DNA from 3 places in the Parashewanella sp. 2210YD4-3 genome. Region 1 is predicted to be linked to each of the others. Evidence: predicted binding sites of a transcription regulator. Region 1 holds the regulator's gene; each other region holds the start of a gene.

Region 1 (7,885 bases):
AATTCGGGTTTTCACTACATCCATACCAACGCCACGGCCTGAGATATCGGAAATTTCGGTTTTAGTTGAGAAACCTGGTGCAAAAATTAAGTTATGAGCATCTTCATCAGACATTCTTGCTGCAGCATCTTCATCGAGAACTCCCCGACTAATAGCTATCTTTTTTAGTTTCTCTGCATCCATGCCCGCGCCATCATCTTCAATTTTCAAAAGAATATGATCGCCTTCTTGGCTTGCAGATAGGGTTATTGTTCCCTGTCTAGGCTTGTTATTAGCCTCACGTTCATCTGGCATTTCGATACCGTGGTCCACTGAATTTCGAACCAAGTGAACCAAGGGATCTGCCAAGGCTTCTACCAAGTTTTTATCAAGGTCTGTTTCTTCACCTATCATCACAAGGTTGATGTCTTTATCCAGAGAACGAGCTAAATCTCTTACTACACGAGGAAAGCGACCAAACACTTTCTTAATAGGCTGCATGCGGGTTTTCATTACCGCACCTTGAAGATCGGCCGTCACTAAATCTAAATTTGCTAACGCCTTAGACATGGCTTCATCTTCTCGATTTCCACCTAGACTAATTAGGCGATTTCGAACTAAGACTAATTCCCCAACCATATTCATGATTTGATCTAAGCGTGAAGTGTCTACCCTAACCGTTGTTTCACCTTTAGGTGCCGCAACACGAGCTGCTGGCGCTTCTTTTTTCGCAGCCTCTTTTTTCTCTACAACTTGATGCTGTATCGGTTTTTTGGGTTCTTCTTTTTTGGGTGAAGCTTCAACTTTTGGAGTTGATTCAACATTATTTTTAGATTCAGCGCTCGCAGGTGAATTGTCTGACTGTGCTGTAGGACTACTTCCTTTACCATGCAGTTCATCGAGTAGAGCTTCAAATTCATCTTCTGTAATTTCATCAGATTCTTGTTCTGTCACTGCATCAGGTGTGATCTGCTCAAGAGTAGATGCTATATTTGCGTTAAAGCCGTTTGTACCATGAAGTTCATCTAATAGGGCTTCAAATTCATCTTCAGAAATATCATCACTTTGGTCTGACTCAGAGGTTTCCTGAGTTACCGAAGATGTCGGCGCTTTCCCCTGACCATGTAAAGCATCTAATAAGGCTTCAAACTCAGTCTCGGTAATATCATCAATAGCTTCTATTTGATTGGCTTCAGGCTCAGGAATTGGTTCTGGCTTTGGCTCAGGAGTTTCAATAATAGGTTCAGCCGATACTGGCGCTGCACCTAATTCACTAGGCAAAGGCTCGCCTGAACTAAGTAACTTTAATTGAGAAAGCAATTCCGAAGACGCTTCTTGCTGCGGTTCACCATTTTGAGTTTGATTAAACATCACATTGATAGCATCTACAGCCTGCAAAATGATGTCCATTAACTCAGCAGTTACCGATCGCTTACCCGTTCTTAGCAAGTCAAAGGTATTTTCCGACTCATGGCACACATCAACCATTGGAGTAAGGCCTAAAAACCCTGCACCACCTTTTACTGTATGGAATCCACGAAATATGGCATTCAATAGTTCGGTATCTTCTGGGTTATTCTCAAGATCAACCAATTGCTCTTGCAATAACTCTAGAATTTCGCCAGCTTCAATTAAAAAATCCTGAAGGATCTCTTCATCAATAGAAAAGTCCATCCTACACTCCTTGCAGTACCAAATGCCTGCTTATTATCACCTCAAGCCAACGCTTAGATTTTAAAAACCTAGACTAGATAACAAATCATCGACTTCATCTTGTCCAGATACAACATCATCCCTTGTATCGGCATTTAGAATCGGACCTTCAGCTTCAATTTTATTTTTATTTTTTTCTTCCGAGTTTGCTGATGCATGCTCACCAAAAAGAGTTAGCATAGATACCAAGCTACTTTCGACTTCATGAACAAGTTCGATCACACGTCTGATCATTTGTCCCGTGATATCTTGGAAGTCTTGAGCCATAAGTATCTGGTTAAGCAAATCTCGTAATCTAATGGAATCGTGCCCACTTCTTTGCATCATATCTTGGATGTCAAAGCACAATTTTTTGAACGTCTCAAGATCAATATCTCGACGCATGAGCTTGTCCCAAGCAGGTTGGACATTATTGATGTTACTGATCAAAGCATCAGCCAATGGAAGTGACTCTTCAACCGCATCCATGGTTTTATTCGCGGCTTGTTCCGTCATATCAATAACGTAATTCAAGCGTTCCTTTGCATCAGGTATTTCATTATTGGTTAAATCAGTGAGGCGGCTATCAACTTGAAAGTCGACCAATGCACTATGCAGGTCACGTGTCAGCTTACCAATTTCCTCGTAGAGCTCATTTTGAATAGGCAACGAAATCTCTTTAATGATTTCATCTGCTTGTTGTTGCTCTCCTGCAGATAGAAGTTCAACTAGCTGTTGCGCCTGCTCAAGAGTGATCAGGCCTGATATTTCTTCCGACATACAACGTCCTTGCTCAGGTTAGCCCAGTCTTTCGAAAACTTTATCAAGCTTCTCTTTTAGGGTGGCTGCAGTAAATGGTTTTACTACATAGCCGTTAACACCAGCTTGAGCAGCAGCAATAATTTGCTCACGCTTTGCTTCAGCTGTCACCATAAGTACAGGAATAGATTTGAGTTTCTCATCAGCTCGAATGGCCTTAAGTAAGTCAATTCCCTGCATACCGGGCATATTCCAATCAGTGACCACAAAGTCAAAGTCGCCTTTTTGCAGCATAGGTAGTGCGGTGGTTCCGTCATCGGCTTCTTGGGTGTTATTAAATCCCAAATCCCGCAACAAGTTTTTAATGATACGTCTCATTGTTGAGAAGTCATCAACAATAAGTATCTTCATATTCTTGTCCAAGGTTTCCTCCAAGGGCTTTTGTAATCTTATCTTTATGGTAAAAGCGAACGGAAACTTAATTAGACAAAGTTAAACAACCAATTAGTATTTGGATATCCAAACTGGCCGTAGCGCATCTAACAAGGATTTCCCATCAATCAAAAGTAGCTATCTATAAGCCACTATACAGTTTTTGCTTTTTTAATTTTGCGTCCAGTCTCTCAGCTTACCTTTAAGCCTGAGCATGGCTTGACTCAATATTTGGCTTACCCTTGACTCACTCACTTCAAGAATAGCGCCAATTTCTTTTAAATTAAGAGCTTCGTCATAATACAGTGATAGCACTAAAGCATCTCGTTCAGGCAATTGTTTAATGCCTTCAACTAACGCTTTTTGAAAATTTTGCTCTGATAGAGCATCAAAAGCACGATCTTCAGGCTGCTGCTCTTCACGGATCACGTCATGCGAAACGCCTAAATCTTCAAAACCAACGATTTTTCCTGTCGCCACATCATTTAAAATATGGTGATATTCTTCAATTGGTATATTTAATTCGGCCGCAATCTCAATATCTGAAGCTTCTCTTCCTAATTCTTGCTCAAGCTTCTTTATCACCTGATCAACCATACGTTGATTTCGATGAACCGACCGTGGCACCCAATCTCCTCGACGAATTTCATCCAACATGGCGCCTCGTATGCGAATGCCAGCAAACGTTTCAAACTTTGCACCTTTACCGCTGTCGAATTTACCTGAGGCTTCTAAAAGCCCCATCATTCCGGCTTGTAATAGGTCGTCAAGTTGAACAGATGCTGGAAGTCTCGCTAGAAGGTGGTGAGCGATTTTCTTAACCAGTGGAGCATACTGTTCGACTACATTTGTCCTATCGTCAAAACTAGTATACGCAGCGGCCTTATTCACTCACATCGTCCTCTTGCTCAGGCCTTTTAACCAAGCGTTCAATAAAGAACTCTAGGTGACCACCAGGCTGCTCAGGAATGGGCCAATTGGTGATTTTGTTGGCTAAACTGTGGTAAGCAATGGTCGAAGGTGATTTTGGAAAAGCTTCAACAACTAACTTTTGTTTGCGCACTGATTTTCGAACATTTTCATCATAAGGAACAGTGGCAACTAATTCCAAAGCAACATCGAGAAAGCGATCGGTAACTTTACTTAACTTCGCAAACAACTCCATTCCTTCTCTAAGAGAACGAACCATGTTTGCAACAATTTTAAAACGGAACACGCCATGTTCACGGCTAAGTATTTTTATCAATGCATAAGCATCGGTAATAGATGTTGGTTCATCGCATACGACAATTAGCACGTCTTGAGAGGCTCTTGCGAAACTCAGCACCATATCTGATATGCCTGCTGCGGTATCCACAATGAGCACATCAAATTGTGTTTTCATTTCACTAAATGCACGGATCAATCCAACGTGTTGAGCAGATGTAAGCTCAACCATGTTTTGTGAACCTGATGTAGCCGGTATGATTCCTATCCCTTTAGGGCCGCGAACAATAACATCATCCAATTCGGCTTCACCGGTAAGAACATGGGAAAGGTTTTTTTCAGCACGGATACCTAACATGACATCGACATTAGCCAAACCTAAATCAGCATCTAGTACTAGTACTCGCTTGCCTTTTTCAGCTAAAGCCACTGCAGTATTAATGGAAACACTGGTTTTACCAACACCACCTTTACCACCACTTACAGCAATAACTTTCACTTTTTCATTATTAGGTTGATTTATCATACGTAAACCGCTTGCTTGATCTTGGGTCATAGCTTTACTCAAACTGCCAAAGCGAATTTATTCGCTTTACCTGCTATTAAATCTGTCATTAATGTTGGTAGTGTTCGTTTTGTCGAACTTCCCAGTCAGAATTCGTATTATGTACGAAATCAGGATTGGATTCATCTAAAACTGACAATGCTTGTTTGGCTAATTTTAAAGAATCTGCCACATGCATATCTTCAGGAACTCGCTGTCCATCTGTCACGTAACCAAGAGAGAGTTGATTTTCAATCACTACACTCAAGGCTCCAGCTAATGAAACCGATTCGTCTAATTTAGTTAATATTGCACCAGCTAATGGAACACGCTGAAAATGCTCTACCGCTTCTTGCAACACTCGACGCTGGGATGTTGCAGACAATACCAGATAATTGCGAATAGGTATGCGTTTATTTTCTGCTAAGTTGTCTAATTGTTGATATAGACGCAGATCTCTTTGCCCCATACCCGCTGTATCTATCAATATTAGTTTACGATTTCTAAATTGATAGAGTATTTGTTCCAACTCTGGTAAGTCATGAGCTAGTTTTACTGGGCACCCCATAATTTTGCCATAAGTGGCTAGTTGCTCATAGGCTCCAATACGATAATGGTCCATAGTAATTAACGCCACTTGGTCACTGCCGTGCATCGCTGCAAATCTGGCTGCAATTTTCGCTAAGCTCGTGGTTTTTCCAACTCCAGTAGGACCTACTAACGCTACGACTCCGCCACGTTTTACAATATCATCGCCTTGGTTGTCGAGTAAATTTGCTAAATTTTGAGGTAGAACGCTCACCAATTCGGCAGGTGAATAATGTGATGCTAATTCTGCTAGCTGTTTAGCTATTGGCATAGTGAATTCAGCTTCAATTAGTTTTGTTTCCAGCATTGCTCCAATAGGATCAACTCGCTGCTTTTGTTCGTGCAACAGGCTAGAAACTTGATGGGTTAATAAGTTACGCAGAGAAGCTAACTCATCTCGCATCTGTTGCATTTCATTATTGCTAGCTGAAGCCGCTTTATTTTTTTCTGGACTTGGCGTGAACGTGGCGGCTTTGGTTTGTTTTTGGGCAACGTTTTCCATTCCACGAGCCCATGCTGGTAATTCCAAGTCTTCTTGTTTTTGTTGCTTTTGTTGTTGCAGCTTGGAATGTTGGCGCTCAAGTATCGCTTGCAATGAGTCAGCGGAAGCTGATTGTTGCTGAGGTTCTTTAGTGGCTGGCTTACGTCTTTGCCCCAGTGAAACCTTATCATCTAACAAGCTTCTGAATCCAGACTGTGGTTTGGCCTTAGTCGGTGCCGCAGTTGGCTGAGGGATATTGGGTTGTGGTTCATCATAATCCACAGCTGCAACCACTTCGATTCCATCTTCTACTTTTTTATTGGACATAATCACGGCATCGGCCCCCAAAGTTTCTTTAACTTGGGCAAGAACACTTCTCATATCTTTAGCAAAAAATCGTTTAATCTTCACGGTTACTTCCTCTATTGACCGACGGCCGACACAATTCGGATTTGTTTCTCATCCGGCACTTCCTGATAGGAAATGACTCTTAAACTTGGAATGGTGTGCTTAACAAATCTCGATAACGTCGAGCGTAACATTCCTGATGTCAACAATATGGCGGGCTGACCGATTAGCTCTTGCTGTTGTGCAGCGTCTGTTAGCGACTGCTGCATGCGTTCTGCAAGGCCCGGCTCAATGTTTGGCCCATCACCACCTGTTGCCTGCATAGACTGATGCAACATCTGTTCCAACTCTGGAGCCAATATTATGACGGGTACTTCAGGTTCAGGTCCGGCAATTTCTTGCACAATCATTCGTTTCAATGCGATACGTACTGCTGCTGTCAATACTTCGGTATCTTGACTCTTAGGTGCGTATTCAATCAAAGTCTGAATAATGGTTCTTTGATCTCTAATTGAAACACCTTCCTCAAGTAGGTTTTGCATTACTTTTACAACAACACCAAGAGACAACACTTCAGGAATAAATCCATCCACCAATTTTGGAGAATTCTCTTTCAGAATATCCAATAATTGCTGCACTTCTTCATAGCCAAGTAGTTTGGCTGCATTGTTGGTTAATAGTTGGCTGATATGAGTTGCCACAACAGTTGCAGCATCGACTACGGTATAACCCAATGTTTGAGCATGCTCTCGCTGCTGAGGATTAATCCAAACGGCCTCTAGACCAAAAGCCGGATCCTTCGTTACGCTACCATCAAGCTGCCCGTAAACTTGACCAGGGTTAATGGCTAGCTCACAATCGTGCTGAATATCAGATTCACCTACGACGACTCCCATTAACGAAATTTGATAACTGTTTGGAGATAAATCCAAATTATCACGAATATGTACAGCAGGAACTAAGAAGCCAAATTCTTGAGACAGCTTTTTACGCACCCCTTTAATGCGATTTAGCAATTCACCACCTTGGTTTTTATCCACTAATGGGATCAGGCGGTAACCAACTTCAAGTCCAATAACATCTACATGACGAACATCATCCCAACCTAGCTCTTTAGTTTCAGATTGCTGAGGTTCGACAGCTTCGGCATTAGCCAATTCTTCTGCTTCTTTCAAACGTTGTTGATTACGACGATATATAAAATATGCGGCGCCACCAGTAAACAAACCAAAGCTTAAAAATGCTAAGTGTGGCATACCGGGAACTAAGCCCATAACTGTCAACAAACCGGCTGCAATAGCTAAAGATTTATGATTGTCAAACATCTGACTCATCATCATTGAACCCATATCACCGGATTCATTTTGGCGAGTCACCATTAGTGCTGCAGCAATGGAAAGTAACAAACCAGGAATTTGCGCGACCAAGCCATCACCGATGGTAAGCAAGGTATAGATTTCAACAGCACTAGAAAAATCCAATCCATGCTGCACCATACCGATAACAAAACCACCAAGAATATTGATGATAAGAATCATGATCCCAGCAATTGCATCACCTTTTACAAATTTAGATGCACCATCCATCGCGCCATAGAAATCGGCTTCTCGGGTCACTTCACTTCGACGAATTCGTGCTTGGTCTTGATCGATAGTACCTGCATTCAAATCAGCGTCGATGGCCATTTGCTTACCTGGCATTGCATCGAGTGTAAAGCGAGCACTTACCTCAGCAATTCGACCAGCACCTTTAGTTACCACCACAAAGTTGATGATAATAAGAATGATGAACACCACTAAACCAACGGCATAATTACCACCGATTACGACATTACCAAAGGCTTCGATAACTTTACC
Region 2 (7,885 bases), on a different contig from region 1:
ACTTGCCCTAGAATCAATGTTGGAAAAAACAGGTGAATTCACTGATGGTCAAGCCTGCGCCCTTTGTGTTCCTATGATGATAAGTAACAAGAATTTACTAGCGTTAGAACCTGAAATAGAGCTACCTGCAATCGAAGCTAGTGCTGGACCTGAAACGCCTCTTAGCAATGAACCTCAGCAAACCTCTCAGCTGAAAATGGCACATAAAAGCTCTCAAACAGAGACGATTAAGCCACAAAAGCCAAAAACAACAGGAGCCAATTCTAGTCATACCGGAAAATATCATCGAGCCATCGAATCTTGCCTTAGTAATTCAACGTTTATAAGCCAATTATCATCAAGTTTAATAACGATTTTTGGCTATTTTAGCAAGCGAAACTTACTAGATTACCAACAGTTACAGCAAATAGAGGTATGCTCTGGCGCACATATACAATCCGATAAGCTCAGAACTTGGCTAATGAAATTTTTAGCGACATCTAATGAACAAAGGTGTCAGGAATTTTATGAAGCAATAGCTGAAAGTGCCTCCTCAAACATGTATGGAGAGCTGATGAAGCAAACATTAGATGAAATGCTTCACTGATCTAATGCACCTTAACTTCTTGTATCAAGTTGAAAATATGCCAGCTCTTACCAATCTTAACTTATATGATTTATATGCCTAAAAATGTTTTTAACTCTGTCTTTTCTTGCTAACATACGCGACCTTCTAATGACCAAGGAACTCCTGTAATGTCCATCGAAAGACTTGAAACCAAACAACGTATGAGTCGTATTGTTAAGCACAATGGCACTATCTACTTATGTGGTCAGGTATGCGCCGATGCCACTAAAGGGATCACTGAGCAAACTCAGACCATGTTAGATAAGGTCGATACATTACTAGAGCAAGCAGGCAGTGATCGCGAGCACATTTTATCCGCCACGATTTACATCAAAGATATGCAATACTTTGCAGAAATGAATGCCGTTTGGGATGCATGGGTGCCAGAAGGTCACGCACCCGCAAGAGCGTGTGTCACGGCTAATATGGCACGTGAAGAATTACTTGTTGAAATTTCAGTGGTCGCAGCAGAAAAATAAAAGTGATTCGGCGTTAGTCATGCTAGCGCCAACTATTGTCCTATGCTACGAACAGTATTGATTTTGTGATAGCAAACACGGGTTACTCTATAAAATTTGAATCTAAAATCAATATACTTTAACCATTTCAGATGCTTTTTAAATATCACCTCCCTGTGAATATTATTTTCCTTATCTAAAGTAACTCACTTTTTCTGATAATTGATTGGATAATTGGTTCAGCTCTTGTGAACTTTGAGCCGTATCTTGTGCCGCTTTATAATTATTTTGGTTTAAAACAGTGACTTCATTTGCACTGGAGGCAATTTCAGTACTCACGTTCGCTTGTTGTTCAGAAGTCGCGGCAATTTCTTGTGCCATTTGTTCGATATGGGATATTCGAGTGGCAATACCAGAAAGCGCACCACCAGTCTCTTCAGCCTGCTTGTCAACTTCTAGTCCATGGTCACTGCTAAGTTTCATCAGCTTAACGGCTGTTTGTGTACTGCTTTGCAACTGGCTGATGATACCCACTACTTCTTTAACTGATTGCTGGGTTCTAGCCGCTAGGCTTCGAACTTCATCTGCCACAACCGCAAAGCCTCGGCCTTGCTCTCCAGCCCTCGCTGCTTCAATAGCCGCATTCAAGGCTAACAAGTTGGTTTGTTCAGCAATTTCATCAATCATTTTGGTGACGCTTTGAATATTGTTGCTTTCCACTTCTACGGTTTGGATCGCTTCAGACGATGATTGAATTTGCTCAGATAGCGAAGATACTTTAGCCTGCATATTTTCAACGATTTTAGTTCCAGCTATTGCATCATCATTAGCCTCTCGCACACTCATTGCGATTTGCTCAACCTGCCCAGCAACACTTTGCGCCGACGCGGCCATTTCTTCCGTTGCTGTAGCAATATGCTCAATTTGCGACTGTAGAGACTCAGCTGAAATTAAACTTCCTTCCGCATTACCTTTGGCCTGTTCTGCTTGGGCAGCTAAGGATGTACTGATATCTTTTATATCTGTGGTCAATTCAAACAGTCTACCTGCCATACTGCCAACAACAGCGGTTAATTGTGCCATCTCATTATTTGATGAAGCATCCCCACCCTCAACCGTTAAACTCACTTCACCATTACCTAGGCGCTTCATGTAATCGTGATTTTTTGCCATTGGTGCTAATAACCTTTGCATGACCAAATACAAGATCACAATCACCACAAGACACACAACAACGGCAATGGTTAGGATGATTTTAAGCAAATAGGTACTGCCTTCAGTAATTTCAGCAACTGAAGTGCCACCACCTATTACCCAATCCCAACCAGATACATAGGAAGTCACCATGTATTTTTGTTGTATGTCTTTTCCTGATTGAGATTGATAAAAATGCACTTCATTAATCGTATCCATTAAATTAGCCAGTGGACGACGACCATCATCGTTTACTGTGCTTTGGATATTTTGCCCTATGAAGTTGATATTGGAGTGCAATAAATAATTTCCACGCTCAGCGCTTGCACCATTAACCACAAAACTTTCACCGCCTTTACCCCACTTCACTTCTTCAATTGCTTTAAATATGGACTCAGTCGCTTTTTGTAGGGGAATAGCAGCAAATGCGAGCGCAAAAATACGACCGTTATTGAGTAAGGGCCGATAATAAGCAAGGTAGTTTTTACCAAATAACTTGACCATGGATGAATAAGGCTGCCCTGACATTAACTTGCTATAACCAGGGTGTGACTTTCCAAGGTAAGTTCCTACCACTCTTTGACCATTGGCATTTTTTAACGTAGTAATACCGCGAATAAAATCATCACCATCTCGTAAAAAGATAGTGGCATCAGCTTCAGTATTTTGTTTAAAACGGTCAATAACAGGCGTTAATTCCGATAAAGGCTTTCCCGAAGCTTCAATTCGATCTACAGACTTACCTTTTATTGAATCGTTTCCGGCGGCTGGGGCTAATCCATGCAAATACCCGTGGACGAGTGCTCCTTCGAGGTGCTCTGCTGAAAGTAAAAAAGCTTGATATTCTTCGCTGAGGGCTTTTGCTAAGGTATCAATTTTACTCTGATGATCACTCAAGGTTTGTTCTAAATAGAGGGTCTTGGCTTGCTTGTATATCAGAGTGGCGGTACTAGCAAAGGCAAATACAATTAACACCGTTATCAGGGATAGCACCTGAAATGAGATACTTTTATTTTTAAACATAATTAATACGACCACCGAATAGTTTCTTTACTCTATTTTCGGCGGATTTTATATGATTTAATTTTTATGAGCTATGTGCAATATCTCATTTTTTGTTAATCGACCTTGAATTTAACGTTGGAATTTTTTCGCTTTTTTGAAAATAAAAATCTTCTATTAAATATGAGTAAAGTGCATCAAGATTTGGCCGATAAAATAAGAACTCAGGGTTACATGAGAAAGACAAATGGATATCAGTGGTTCAAATGTTCAATCAGCAGCAAATCAACAAACAACTAATGTGAAAGTGATGCAAATGGCCAAGCAACAGCAAAAAGCAGAAGGTGAAACGGCCATGCAACTCATCAGCAGTGCGGCACCAAAACCTGTCGGCAACGCAGGTCATATCATCAATACTAAGGCTTAATATACTCGTGAATTAATAATTGCCCCATGAGCAAAAGTGCCTTTGGTGAATTATGATGTCACCAAAGGCATTTTTATCAATGAAAATGCTAATGGCTAGAAAAAGTGCCTCATAGCCAGTTGCCATTGCCTTTCAATAAGGTGTTTAGGTAAGCCAATACTGGTTCGGGCTTTGCGCTCACTGTCTATCCAGTTAAATTCTGTATGGATAAACCAACCACGCTTGATTTGGTAACGATAAGATAACGTTAAAGAACGACCAGATTCATTATTATTATCAGTCACCATTTTATCATTATCTGTCACCGAAAAGTGTTCTAGGCGACCACTTACAGTATGTTGCTGCCAGCGTCGGCTGAGCAAAATATTTGCACTTTGATAATCGTTATTGACGGCATCAAACCCTTCAGGCGCCATCATTAGTGTGTCACCTTTCATGTATTGAGCAATCATTTCAACTCGAGCTGGTAAGCGCCATTTGACTCCAACATGATGAAAACGGGTACGCCAAGCATATTGACCATGCTTAACGACCTTGGTATTGGCATTATTGTCATAATACCCTATCAATAACCGACCGTTGCCGCGCCATGACCACTGCGCTGAAATATGAGTGCCGAGTCTGTTATCTAGCTCAATGAATGGATCTGATTGTTTTGCCTGCCCTTTTAACACACCGTCAAATTGAGGGAGGTGAGGAACAGGAATCGTCTCATGCCATAAAGTTTGTCGAGAGCTTTGGGTCCAGCCATGCCAAGCTAATAGCGCTCCTGTCGTATCATTATTGGTAAATGCTTCCACATTAAATGAAAAGCTATGGGGCGATTGAAAGAACTTCCCTAAACGCGTGATTCCGATTTTTACACCTGTATGACGGACCTCTTCGGCTAACCATGCATTGATGGCTGAATAATTTAACGTGTATGGCGATGCCCAAGCTGTTGCAAGGTTTTCAAGGGTAATATTGGGGTACATGATCCCAGCTTGCGCTTCAACCCGATAACCACTTTCAGTCGGTAAACCGCGATATTTAACAACGGCTTCAGTGATCCCAATGCCATCGTCGACGTTATCCCAATAGCCATTCGCTACAATTTTGGTTGACCATTTATCACTAAGCTCAAGATGATGGCTAAGGCCAAGCTGAGATAGTGCTAACTGAGCACCATTGTTAGCTCTGAACTTTCCTAGCCCACCTTTAAGGTAACTCTGTGTTCCATCAACATTAGCCACTGATAAGTCAATAATTCCTGACCACTTTTGTTCAACGGCTACTGCAGAAGTTGATAAACACAATAAGCCAATAACAACTAACTTCATGTTATTCCTTTCTTATTATTTATTCAGTGACTAAATCTGTATTTGAAGATGTGCTGTGGTAAAAATATTCACTTTGTAATAACCAAGTTTCAAGATCCGAGCCTGAAATAGGCTTGCTTAGATGATAGCCTTGGGCCATTTCACATCCACGCTCTCTTAACCAATCCAGCGTATCTTGATTTTCAACACCTTCGGCAACCACAAATAGATTCAAATTATGGGCAAGTTCAATGGTGGACTTAACGATGATCTGATCATCAGTATTTGACATCAACTGCTGTACAAACGATCGATCAATTTTAACTTCATCGACAGGAAGCTGCTTTAATTGTCCTAATGATGAATAGCCAGTACCAAAGTCATCGATAGACAGTTTAAGCCCTTTAGCACGCCAATAACTTAGCTGCATAATGGCACTGTCTAAATCCGACACCACGGCATCTTCAGTGATTTCCAAAGTAAATACCGACATGGGTACGTGATGCTGATTAATGGTATTCAACACCCATTGACAAAAACTGCTGTCTTTGAGATTTTCAGCAGAAATGTTTATGGCGATACCCAGCTCAATACCTTGCGCACGCCATTGTTTATATTGCTTGATCGCAGTCTCTAACACCCAACGTGTTAGTGCATTCATTTGTCCTGTTTTTTCCGCAATAGGAATAAATACGTCAGGTGGGATCATGCCTTTCTCTGGATGTGCCCAACGTACAAGCGCTTCAACTTTGATCACTGCATTTTTTTGTAAACACAACTTAGGTTGGTAGTATAAAACTAACTGATCACTTTCAATCGCCGATTTTAAGCCATTGATAAGTTGTAATCGTTCAACCGTATGCTCATCAATCTGTTTATCATATACCTGATATTCAAGCTTATTACTTTTAGCGTATTGCAAAGCAGTATTGGCTTGCTGTAAGACCGAGAACATCGAAGAAGAGTGATTACGTATCGCAGCCCCCATGGTTAAGTCTAACTCAAGCGATAACCCTTGATAACGATAGCGGCGAGCCATTTTTTCACGTAATGATGCGATTAACTGACCAATATCATCGACATGAAAATCATTCAATACCAGTGCAAATTCATCACCAGAAATGCGGCATGCAAAGTTCACATTTTTCATGCTTTCTAAGCGACGACCGACTTCTTTAATAATTTCATCACCGACACCATGACCAAGCGTGGCATTAACTTCTGTCATGCGTTTCACGTTCACCAAGCAAATCATGAACTGCTCATCATGCTCCAGCCAAGTAGAGAGCATTCTGTCCAATTCATTTCGGTTTGGTAAATTGGTCAAAGGGTCATGGAATGCTTGATACACAATTCGCTGCTCACGACTCAAGATGGCCTGTTGCATCTCAGAAAATTCGTGAGCCAATTGCGCAAGTTCTATGGTGGAGCTTTCTTTTACTTTATGATCGTAATTACCACCTGCAATAAACTTGGCCTGCTCAATCATGTGCTTGATGGGCTTAGTAATACTGCGAGAAATGTAATAAGCCGCCAGCATTGATAACGGCAACATCGAAATCACAATCCATAGCTGTTGCCACCATTGCTCTTTTAACGGAGCCAGTACTTGCTCCCTTGGCAGATACATGTAGGTGTAGAGTGCTTTATTATCAATAGCACCGAGTTTTTGGCTCCAAAATAGATAGCGACGGTCACTAAATTTGCCCACCAACTGATAAGCCAAGTCTTTTAACATATCACCGTCTGTAGCGGTCGATTGACGAACGTCAGAAACCTTTAATTGTGGGTCAACCAAAGCAAAACCTGTTGTCAGTCCCGTTTGCTGCATTAATTCTGTAGCCAACTCAGCGTCTATTTTAAAACCAAAGCCTACCCAACCTAGTAGGGTATTTCCTCCTGCAGTGATACGAGAAAACTGCATTTGATAAAGACTACCACCCACTTGATACAATAAATTCACTGTAGATTGTGCTTTATTCAATGAAACAGAAAAGGCTTTTCCTTGTTCAGGTCCTAAACGATAGCGGGTTTGCCCTTTATCATTTTTACCACTGATCAACTGAGCAATAATTTTTCCGTCTTTATCCACCGACATGGATAAATTCGCTTTAATTCGTCGCTGATGATTGCCTAAGGCCGTGAGAAAGCTGCCCATGTCACCTTCGATGAAAATTTCTTTCAAACTATAGTCTTGAGACACTACCTCAGAAAATACACCTAGGTAAAAGCTACGCGCATCAAATTGGTTTCTAAATACTTCCACCGCATTTGCTATTCGGCTGCTGATTTGCTGCTGCTCAAGTTGCTTATGGGTTTGAAAAGACATCCAAAATGAAAAACCTTGGATGATAACCAATAAAATAACAAAAAACAGGAAGATTCGAGTTTGCAGTTTATTCCAAAATCGAGGCATCAATATGATTCCCAAAACTCAAATTCATCTAGGGCTTTTTGCTCTGGAATTGGCAAAATATCAGAGGTTATTTTAATGGATAAGGGGTCATTTTTAGGCAAGGTAATCTTGCTTATTTGCTGTTGAGCTTCGGCTTGCATTTGAGGATGCCATACTACCAATTGATACTCGCCAGTTGGTGTATCATCAAAGCTTACTTTCCCATTTTCGTCCGTTAATCCATAAAAAGGCGTATCAACAACTTTCACATAACTGCTCATCCAGTCATGCACATTACAGCCTAATGCTATTTCACCGGCTTTAGCTATGGTTAGCACGTCACTCTTTGATTGCTTTGGCATTTTTATAGAGAAACGTTTAACACCTGCTGCGGAATAGACATGGTGAGAAATACTATCTTCATTAGTAATAGCAACCTTACTTCCTGCACGCATTACTACAATGTAAGGATCAAATTGCTTATCTTTTTGTCGAACAATATGA
Region 3 (7,885 bases), on a different contig from region 1:
ATAAACTTCATCGGGGTTCCGCAAACTTAACAGGTCAAAAATAAGTGGCGGGATTATACCCAAGAAGAGTATGAATTCATAATGTAAGAAGCCAGTTTTAGAGAAAGCTCGCTTTTATCTTAATGTAATCTCATGTAATGTACTGCACCTTTTTCATCAGCTTTAGTAGGCATAAACAATGTTAGTGGGTTTTGATTACGGCAGCGCCAATTGCTCCATTGGTTACATGGTAAACAACACAGTAAAAATGGTGCCATTAACCGACAGTGGTAACTACATCATGTCGACGCTTTATGCCATGGATAGAGAACTGATTGCCGAAGCTGTATACCAAGATCTCCCTGATGCTCAAAAAGCAGAGTATGCCAAGTTACGCGCATCACAATTAAGACGAGCTAAAGCCGCTCGCCATGAACTGGACTTAGAACCGAACGAGCAAGCGGTTTTTATTGGTGAAGAAGCCTTTAATGCTTATTTAGATATGCCAGAAGAAGGGTTTTATGTTCGTTCACCTAAATCTTTTTTAGGTGCTAAAGGGCTTCGTGCAGATCAAATTGCCTTATTTGAAGACATCGTTACCGTAATGATGCAACGAGTAAAGCAGCAAGCGGAAAAGAAACTGCAAGCAACCATCACTCATGCCGTAATTGGTAGACCAGTAAACTTTCAAGCCATTGGCGGTGAAGAAAGCAACCAACAAGCCGAAGCTATTTTGAGTATTGCCGCTAAACGGGCTGGCTTTGAAGCGGTGGAATTCTTATTTGAGCCCATTGCCGCAGGTATGGATTTTGAAGCGAGCTTAAAAGATGAAAAGTCCGTTTTGATTGTCGATGTTGGCGGTGGTACCACTGATTGCTCATTGATAAAAATGAGCCCTGAGCGTTTGATGGAGACCGACCGTAACAATGACTGTTTAGGACACAGCGGTCAACGTATTGGCGGCAACGACATTGATATCTCATTGGCTATGCAAGGACTTATGCCAGAGTTTGGCTCAGAATCCTTATTAAACAATAACCGTAAAATCCCACAACAACCGTTTTGGAATGCAGTGGCAATTAACGATATCAGCGCTCAACGAGAGTTTTCGGCTTTAAGCTGTAAAACCCTACTTGCCGATTTGATGAAAGATACGGATTCTCCTGAGAAGCTGTCTAGACTGCAATGCGTGCAAGAACACAGGCTGAGTTATCAAATCGTAAAGTGTGCAGAATCAGCAAAAATAAGGCTTTCCGACGACGATAATCATATTGCTGCACTTGATTTCATTGAGCAAGACTTAACCGTAGATTTAAGCCTTGCCACCTTTGTTCAAGCGATTGAATCTCCAGTGGCTAAGATTGAAAACTTAATGAAGCTTGCCGTTGAAAAGGCTGACTGCAAACCTGAAATCATTTACGTTACCGGCGGCACAGCAAGAAGTCCGGCAATTCATGATCGCATCAAGCAAGTGTATCCAAACATCGAAATCATCGTTGGTGATCACTTTGGTTCAGTAACGGCTGGTCTAGCTCGCTGGGCGCAAAGAGTGTTTTGATAAACGTGCTTAGATTCAACCTAAAAACATCAGTTGGCTACGTTCTCAAGCGTAGAAAAAATGATTGCTAGCAAGGCGTAGCTTGCAGCAAGTAGTTGCTCTACTTGCAAAAGTTACAACGCATCTAGCGGGCATTTTAGCAAGCTTGCGGGCGTTGAGCGTTTCATCCATTCGGTGAATAATTAAGACATTGAAATTATTGCTAACTCAAATAGATATTAACTTATTGAGCGTTCAACTGATGTTTTTAGGTTCAATCAAGCCTTAACCTTAACTCGATTTCGATTATCTCGACTTTGCTTGATGAACTCATCACCAGCTTGAATCGAGTTACAATCTTTTTGCATCGCTTTTGCCAAACGATCGTAAAGTAATACATTCACAGAAGCCGCTAAGTTCATACAACCGACAGTAGGGACATAAACCACGCTGTCGGCTCTATCAATCAGCTCTTGGTCAATCGTTCCATCTTCTGGACCAAAAATGTATAACGCATTTTCAGGATGCTCGAACTCTGGTAATGGCGTCGCACCGACCACCAAATCAACACAAACAACTTTGTGATCTTTAGGCACGGTGTCAAACAACGCTTCGACACGCTTGAGAGGAATGGTTCGAGCCGCGTTTTTAGTATCGATGTTAGGCTGTTGTTTTTGCTGCTTAACCGCCCTATCGTAACGTGCGCCAGTATAGACAACCGCATCGACTTGATAGCAGCCACAGGCTCGCATTACCGCATCAACATTAATAGGCGTTTTGGGGTTTTGAAGGCCAATGGCAACATGAGGTGTTTTCATAAAAATCATTCCCAAGCTATAAAAAAGAGAGCCTACATATCTGCAAGCCCTCTTAATTATTCTATATGAGAATGGGTTATTGCCCAACGTTAATCTCGTCAGACTCCATCGCCTTTCCTTGCTCAATCGCAATTTCAACACGCCGGTTTTTGGCTCTATTAGCTGCTGAAGTATTTGGAAATAGTGGTTTTGTCGATGCCATACCAACAACTTTTAAACGAGACTCATCAAACCCTTTCGCTTTGATCATCTCATGAGCAACAGAAAGTGCTCGCTTACTGGATAGTTCCCAATTGGAACGATAAAGCTCATTACTGATTTTCGTATCATCCGTATGCCCTGAAACCGTAATAATACCCGGAATATCTTTCAGCACTTTACCAACTTTACGCACTATAGGTCTAAATCTAGGTTGTAAAAATCCAGAACCTGATGCAAATGACCCTTTCTCACGAATACGGATGATAATTTGCTGCCCTAGTGATTCCACTTCTAAAGCACCATCTTGAATTTGCTGTTCAAGTTGTTGAGCAATTTTCTTCACTTGCTCATTAATCTGATCTTGTTGCGCTTGTGCTTCTTGAGAATGTTTTGCCACTTCTACTTCTTGAGCCGTGGCAATCGAGTCACCACCACGTTTTTCACCTTGCTGCTCTTGCACACCACCAGCACTATCAGCATCACCTGGTTGGAACTTCAAGGTTTGCTGAGTCATATCATCAGTTTTTTGATTGATGGTATCAATAGGTGTTGGCTCTGGACGCCCAGGGCGAAACTCTAACGCGATAACAGAGGTACCTTTAGGAATGTCTTTCACATTCACTTGGTTTTGCACACCAAAAGCAAATTTCATTGAACCAGCTAATTGTTTAAACTTAAGCACGTCCATTTCAGAAAATGCTAACAGCAAAACGAAAAAGCACATTAATAGCGACATTAAATCGGCAAAGGTAGCCAACCACATAGGAGCACCTGGCGGTGGGCAGTCACATCCCTTCTTCGCCATGCTTATTCTCCCTCTGCGCTACTTTCACCACGCTTTTTCTCTGACAAATAACTTTTTAAGAAGCTTTCAATTACTCGTGGATTTTGACCATCTTGAATGGCTAATACCGCATCCATAATAAGATTACGATTTAAGGTTTCTTCGCCCATTCTCAGTTCTAATTTATCCGCAATAGGTATTGCCACCATGTTGGCAATAACGGCCCCATAAAGCGTGGTAAGCAATGCTACAGCCATTGAAGGGCCAATGGTTTTAGGATCATCCATAGATTGCAACATGGCAACCAGTCCAATCAGAGTTCCGATCATGCCCATTGCTGGTGCTACATCGCCCATGGCTTTAAAGATACCAACACCGATTTTATGGCGCTCGGCCGTCAAATCGATTTCTTTCTCTAGCGCAGTTCTAACCATTTCACCATCATGGCCATCTACCAGCATATCAATGCCTTTTTGCATAAAACTATTTGAAATTTGAGCTTCTTCAAGCGCCAAAAAGCCACCTTTTCGTGCTGCATCTGCCATACTAGTGCATTGTTCAATCAGCTCATCCGGTTTATCCAGTTTGAACATGAAGGCTTTAATCGCTACTTTAACAGCACCAAAAAACTGTCCAAGGTTGTACTTCATCATTACCACGAATAATGAACCACCAATAACGATAAGCAGCGACGGCACGTTAATAAAAACCCCGATACCACCACTGGTGACCATCGACGCAATTACGAAGCCAAAAGCCCCAAGAATTCCAATCAGCGTAGCTAAATCCAAAACCGTCCCTCAAATATTGCTTTTAAATCGCGTCTATAAACTGCGGCATAGTGTATCTAAAGCCAAGTGTGAAGTCGTGGCCTTGACGCACAATCTTTAACCAGTCAGATTACATTTCGCTCACATATTTATCGGTCATGGTTTCTAAAGGTTTAGAAATAATTAAATCTCTGCTCTTTATTGAGCAATTATTCCACGAGGAAATTTGACCCACATCGCCTGCTGATATACCTTGTGACAGTTTCAACGGCTGCTTAGGGAGCGAAAATTTTGGCCAAGAAATCTGAAAGTTTAACGTTCGAACAATCGTTAACTTCATTAGAAAAGATTGTAACCGAACTTGAAAAAGGTGATATACCGCTAGATGATGCGCTAAAGCAATTTGAGCAAGGCATTGCGCTTGTGCGCCAAAGTCAGCAAAAACTGGAACAAGCACAACAAAAAATTTCAATACTGCTTGATGATAACGGCCAAGAACAATTAGTTCCTTTTGACAATAATGGTGATCAGTAGTGAATCAACCCATCTTGACTGATGCTATTGCTCAATACCAAGACCGTATTAATCATTATCTAGAGCAACAATTAGCGTGCTTGCCCGATCACGCTGCAGGCTTGAAAAGTGCGATGCAACACGGTGCGCTACTGGGCGGAAAACGTATTCGTCCCTTTCTTGTTTACAGTGTTGGCGATATGCTGGGTGTGTCTCTCGATAAGTTAGACATTTGCGCTGCCGCTATTGAATGTATTCACGCATATTCATTAATCCATGACGATTTACCAGCGATGGATGATGATGATCTACGCCGTGGGCAGCCTACCGTTCACATCGCCTATGATGAAGCCACTGCTATTTTAGCTGGTGATGCACTTCAAACGTTAGCTTTTGAGATATTATCTGGCGACACCGAATTTACGCCACAGCAACAACTCGCTATGATCCGTTCAGTATCAAAAGCAGCAGGTTACCTTGGAATGTGTGGTGGTCAAGCCATTGATTTAGCATCCACAGATAAACAAATTGATTTAGAACGACTGACTCAATTGCACGCCCTAAAAACAGGAGCACTCATTTCTTGCTCTGTTGAACTGGCGATAATTGCTGCTGATGCAAATGACGTTGACCGCGCGTCTTTAATGAAATATGCACAATCTCTAGGGTTAGCCTTTCAAGTTCAAGACGATATTCTTGATATTACGTCTTCAACAGAAGAACTTGGAAAGCCACAAGGGTCGGATGAAGAATCGAATAAAAGTACATTCCCACAATTACTTGGTTTGCAAGGCGCGCAACAAACCGCAACACAATTAATTGAGGATGCACTATCCGCTTTAAGTAAATTACCCTACAATACGCAGTTAATCGAACAATTCGCCCAGTATATCGTGGCACGTCGAGTATAAGATTCAGTATAAGCATGGATATTTCGCAATTTCCGGTACTGGCAAAAGCTAATACCCCTGAAGAACTCAGGCTTCTCCCTAAAAGTCAGCTGTCTCAGTTGGCTAATGAATTACGAGAGTTCTTACTAAAATCTGTTGGTAAATCCAGCGGACATTTTGCTTCTGGCCTTGGCACTGTAGAACTAACAGTGGCACTTCATTATGTCTATAACACACCCTATGATCGTTTGGTGTGGGACGTTGGTCATCAAGCTTACCCACATAAAATTCTAACCGGTCGTCGTGACCGTATGCATACCATTCGTCAAAAAGACGGTTTGCATCCTTTTCCATACCGTGAAGAAAGTGAATTCGACACTTTTAGTGTCGGTCACTCCAGTACTTCTATTAGTGCTGCTCTAGGTATGGCAATCGCTGCGAATAAAGAGCAATCTGGTCGTAAAGTGGTTTCTGTTATTGGTGATGGTGCAATTACAGGTGGTATGGCGTTTGAAGCCCTAAACCACGCTGGTGCCCTCCACAATGACATGTTAGTCATTTTAAATGACAATGAGATGTCAATTTCTGAAAATGTTGGCGCCCTAAATAATCATCTTGCTCAAATTATGTCGGGACGCTTTTATAGCACCATCCGTGAGGGTGGTAAAAAAGTGCTCAAAGATATGCCAATGGTGAAAGAGATGGTTCGCCGTACTGAGGAACACCTCAAAGGTATGGTCGTGCCGGGCACCTTATTTGAAGAGCTGGGCTTTAACTATATCGGCCCCATTGACGGACACGATGTTAATGCTTTGGTGGAAACACTTGTCAATATGCGTCAGCTCAAAGGGCCACAATTTTTGCATATTATGACCAAAAAAGGTCGTGGTTATGCTCCTGCCGAGAAAGACCCTATTGGCTGGCATGCTGTACCTAAATTTGACCCAAGTGAATTTAAAAAACCTGCGAGTAAGGCCAGCAGCCCAAGCTTTTCTCAGGTATTTGGTAAGTGGCTTTGCGATGTTGCCACCAATGATGAGAAATTACTAGCAATTACACCAGCCATGCGTGAAGGCTCTGGTATGGTGGAATTTTCTCAGCGCTTCCCTAAACAATATTTTGATGCCGCCATTGCTGAGCAACATGCCGTAACACTAGGTGCAGGTTTTGCTGTTGAAGGCTTCAAACCAGTTGTCGCAATCTATTCGACTTTCTTACAGCGTGGCTACGATCAATTGATCCATGATGTTGCCCTGCAAAAATTACCCGTGTTATTTGCAATTGACCGTGGCGGCATTGTTGGCGCTGATGGTCCAACCCATCAAGGTGCCTTTGACTTAAGCTACTTACGCTGTATTCCTAATATAGTGATTATGGCGCCTGCTGATGAAAACGAATGTCGTCAGATGCTATATACCGGTTATCGTTACAACGATGGCCCAACGGCGGTTCGTTACCCTCGCGGCAGCGCAACAGGGGCAGAGCAGATTGAGGAAATGACGGCTCTAGAAATTGGCAAAGGCCGCATGATGCGCCAAGGTAAAAATATTGCCATTTTAAATTTCGGTACTCGTTTATCTTCAACACTTTCAGCAGCCGAAACCTTGGATACAACGGTTGCAGATATGCGTTTTGTAAAACCGCTAGATGAAGAATTGTTAAAAGACCTAGCCGCTTCTCATGATGTGATTGTGACCGTGGAAGAAAACGCCATTATGGGTGGTGCAGGTTCTGGTGTCATTGAGTTCTTTGCTAAACACAAGATACTTAAACCCACCTTGCAGATTGGTTTACCTGATGAATTTATTAAGCAAGGCACTCAAACAGAAGTTGCAGCAGAGCTTAATATTGACGCAGAAGGTATCATTAAACAAATCAACGAGTTTTTAAAATAGGAGCTGATTTTCAGCTCCTTTTTTTTATCTGTTTTCCATCCCACGGTCAGGATTAATCATAATTAACCCAATGGACTTTTAAAAAAGACTCAACTGTAAGATAGTCCTGTTTACAATTTGATCATTGCTAACTTTATTTTTCATGTCCGCTGAATCTACCTTAAATCTTGATCTAGAATATGCAGTCACAAATTACCTAGGCTCCGTTCATAGTGTAGATTTGACCACAATTGCGCAACATGAAGGAAAGCAATTGTCAATCACCGCCAATGGGATAACGAGAATCTATAAAGTCTCAGCATCGTCGACAGCCTGTGGAAGTAATTCCACTTGGTCTATACGCCCTGTAGGCTGGAAAAACTTTTTTGTCGCTTCTGAACATCAGCGGTTAATCGAAAAGGCGATTACTCAATTGGATTCAAGTGTAGAGATTATCTATTTCGTCAAATTTAAACTCGATGAAAAAGTTTATGAAATGCTTAAATTTGGTGTAAATCT

The links. The regulator FliA, encoded in region 1, starts transcription of late flagellar genes. The targets are predictions, from matches to a motif close to CTAAAGNTNNNNNNNNNNNNGCCGATA.
Region 2: the regulator FliA is predicted to act here: its motif matches at 3,449-3,475, upstream of AC1EU0_RS02915 (cytoplasmic protein).
Region 3: the regulator FliA is predicted to act here: its motif matches at 4,240-4,266, upstream of pomA (flagellar motor protein PomA).

The regions. Positions count from the first base shown of each region.
Region 1 is NZ_JBWQOG010000004.1:148,368-156,252, forward strand. Features, by position in the region: gene AC1EU0_RS07870 (chemotaxis protein CheA) at 1-1,653, opposite strand, end outside; gene AC1EU0_RS07875 (protein phosphatase CheZ) at 1,714-2,451, opposite strand; gene cheY (chemotaxis response regulator CheY) at 2,470-2,853, opposite strand; gene AC1EU0_RS07885 (RNA polymerase sigma factor FliA) at 3,034-3,753, opposite strand; gene AC1EU0_RS07890 (MinD/ParA family protein) at 3,746-4,624, opposite strand; gene flhF (flagellar biosynthesis GTPase FlhF) at 4,683-6,092, opposite strand; gene flhA (flagellar biosynthesis protein FlhA) at 6,104-7,885, opposite strand, start outside.
Region 2 is NZ_JBWQOG010000001.1:680,405-688,289, forward strand. Features, by position in the region: gene AC1EU0_RS02900 (hypothetical protein) at 1-586, shown strand, start outside; gene AC1EU0_RS02905 (RidA family protein) at 736-1,086, shown strand; gene AC1EU0_RS02910 (methyl-accepting chemotaxis protein) at 1,258-3,282, opposite strand; gene AC1EU0_RS02915 (cytoplasmic protein) at 3,509-3,688, shown strand; gene AC1EU0_RS02920 (hypothetical protein) at 3,784-5,007, opposite strand; gene AC1EU0_RS02925 (EAL domain-containing protein) at 5,027-7,402, opposite strand; gene AC1EU0_RS02930 (carboxypeptidase regulatory-like domain-containing protein) at 7,402-7,885, opposite strand, start outside.
Region 3 is NZ_JBWQOG010000001.1:116,022-123,906, forward strand. Features, by position in the region: gene thiI (tRNA uracil 4-sulfurtransferase ThiI) at 1-11, opposite strand, end outside; gene yegD (molecular chaperone) at 179-1,537, shown strand; gene AC1EU0_RS00500 (RNA methyltransferase) at 1,795-2,334, opposite strand; gene AC1EU0_RS00505 (flagellar motor protein MotB) at 2,411-3,340, opposite strand; gene pomA (flagellar motor protein PomA) at 3,343-4,110, opposite strand; gene xseB (exodeoxyribonuclease VII small subunit) at 4,381-4,623, shown strand; gene ispA ((2E,6E)-farnesyl diphosphate synthase) at 4,635-5,513, shown strand; gene dxs (1-deoxy-D-xylulose-5-phosphate synthase) at 5,522-7,387, shown strand; gene AC1EU0_RS00530 (ankyrin repeat domain-containing protein) at 7,800-7,885, shown strand, end outside.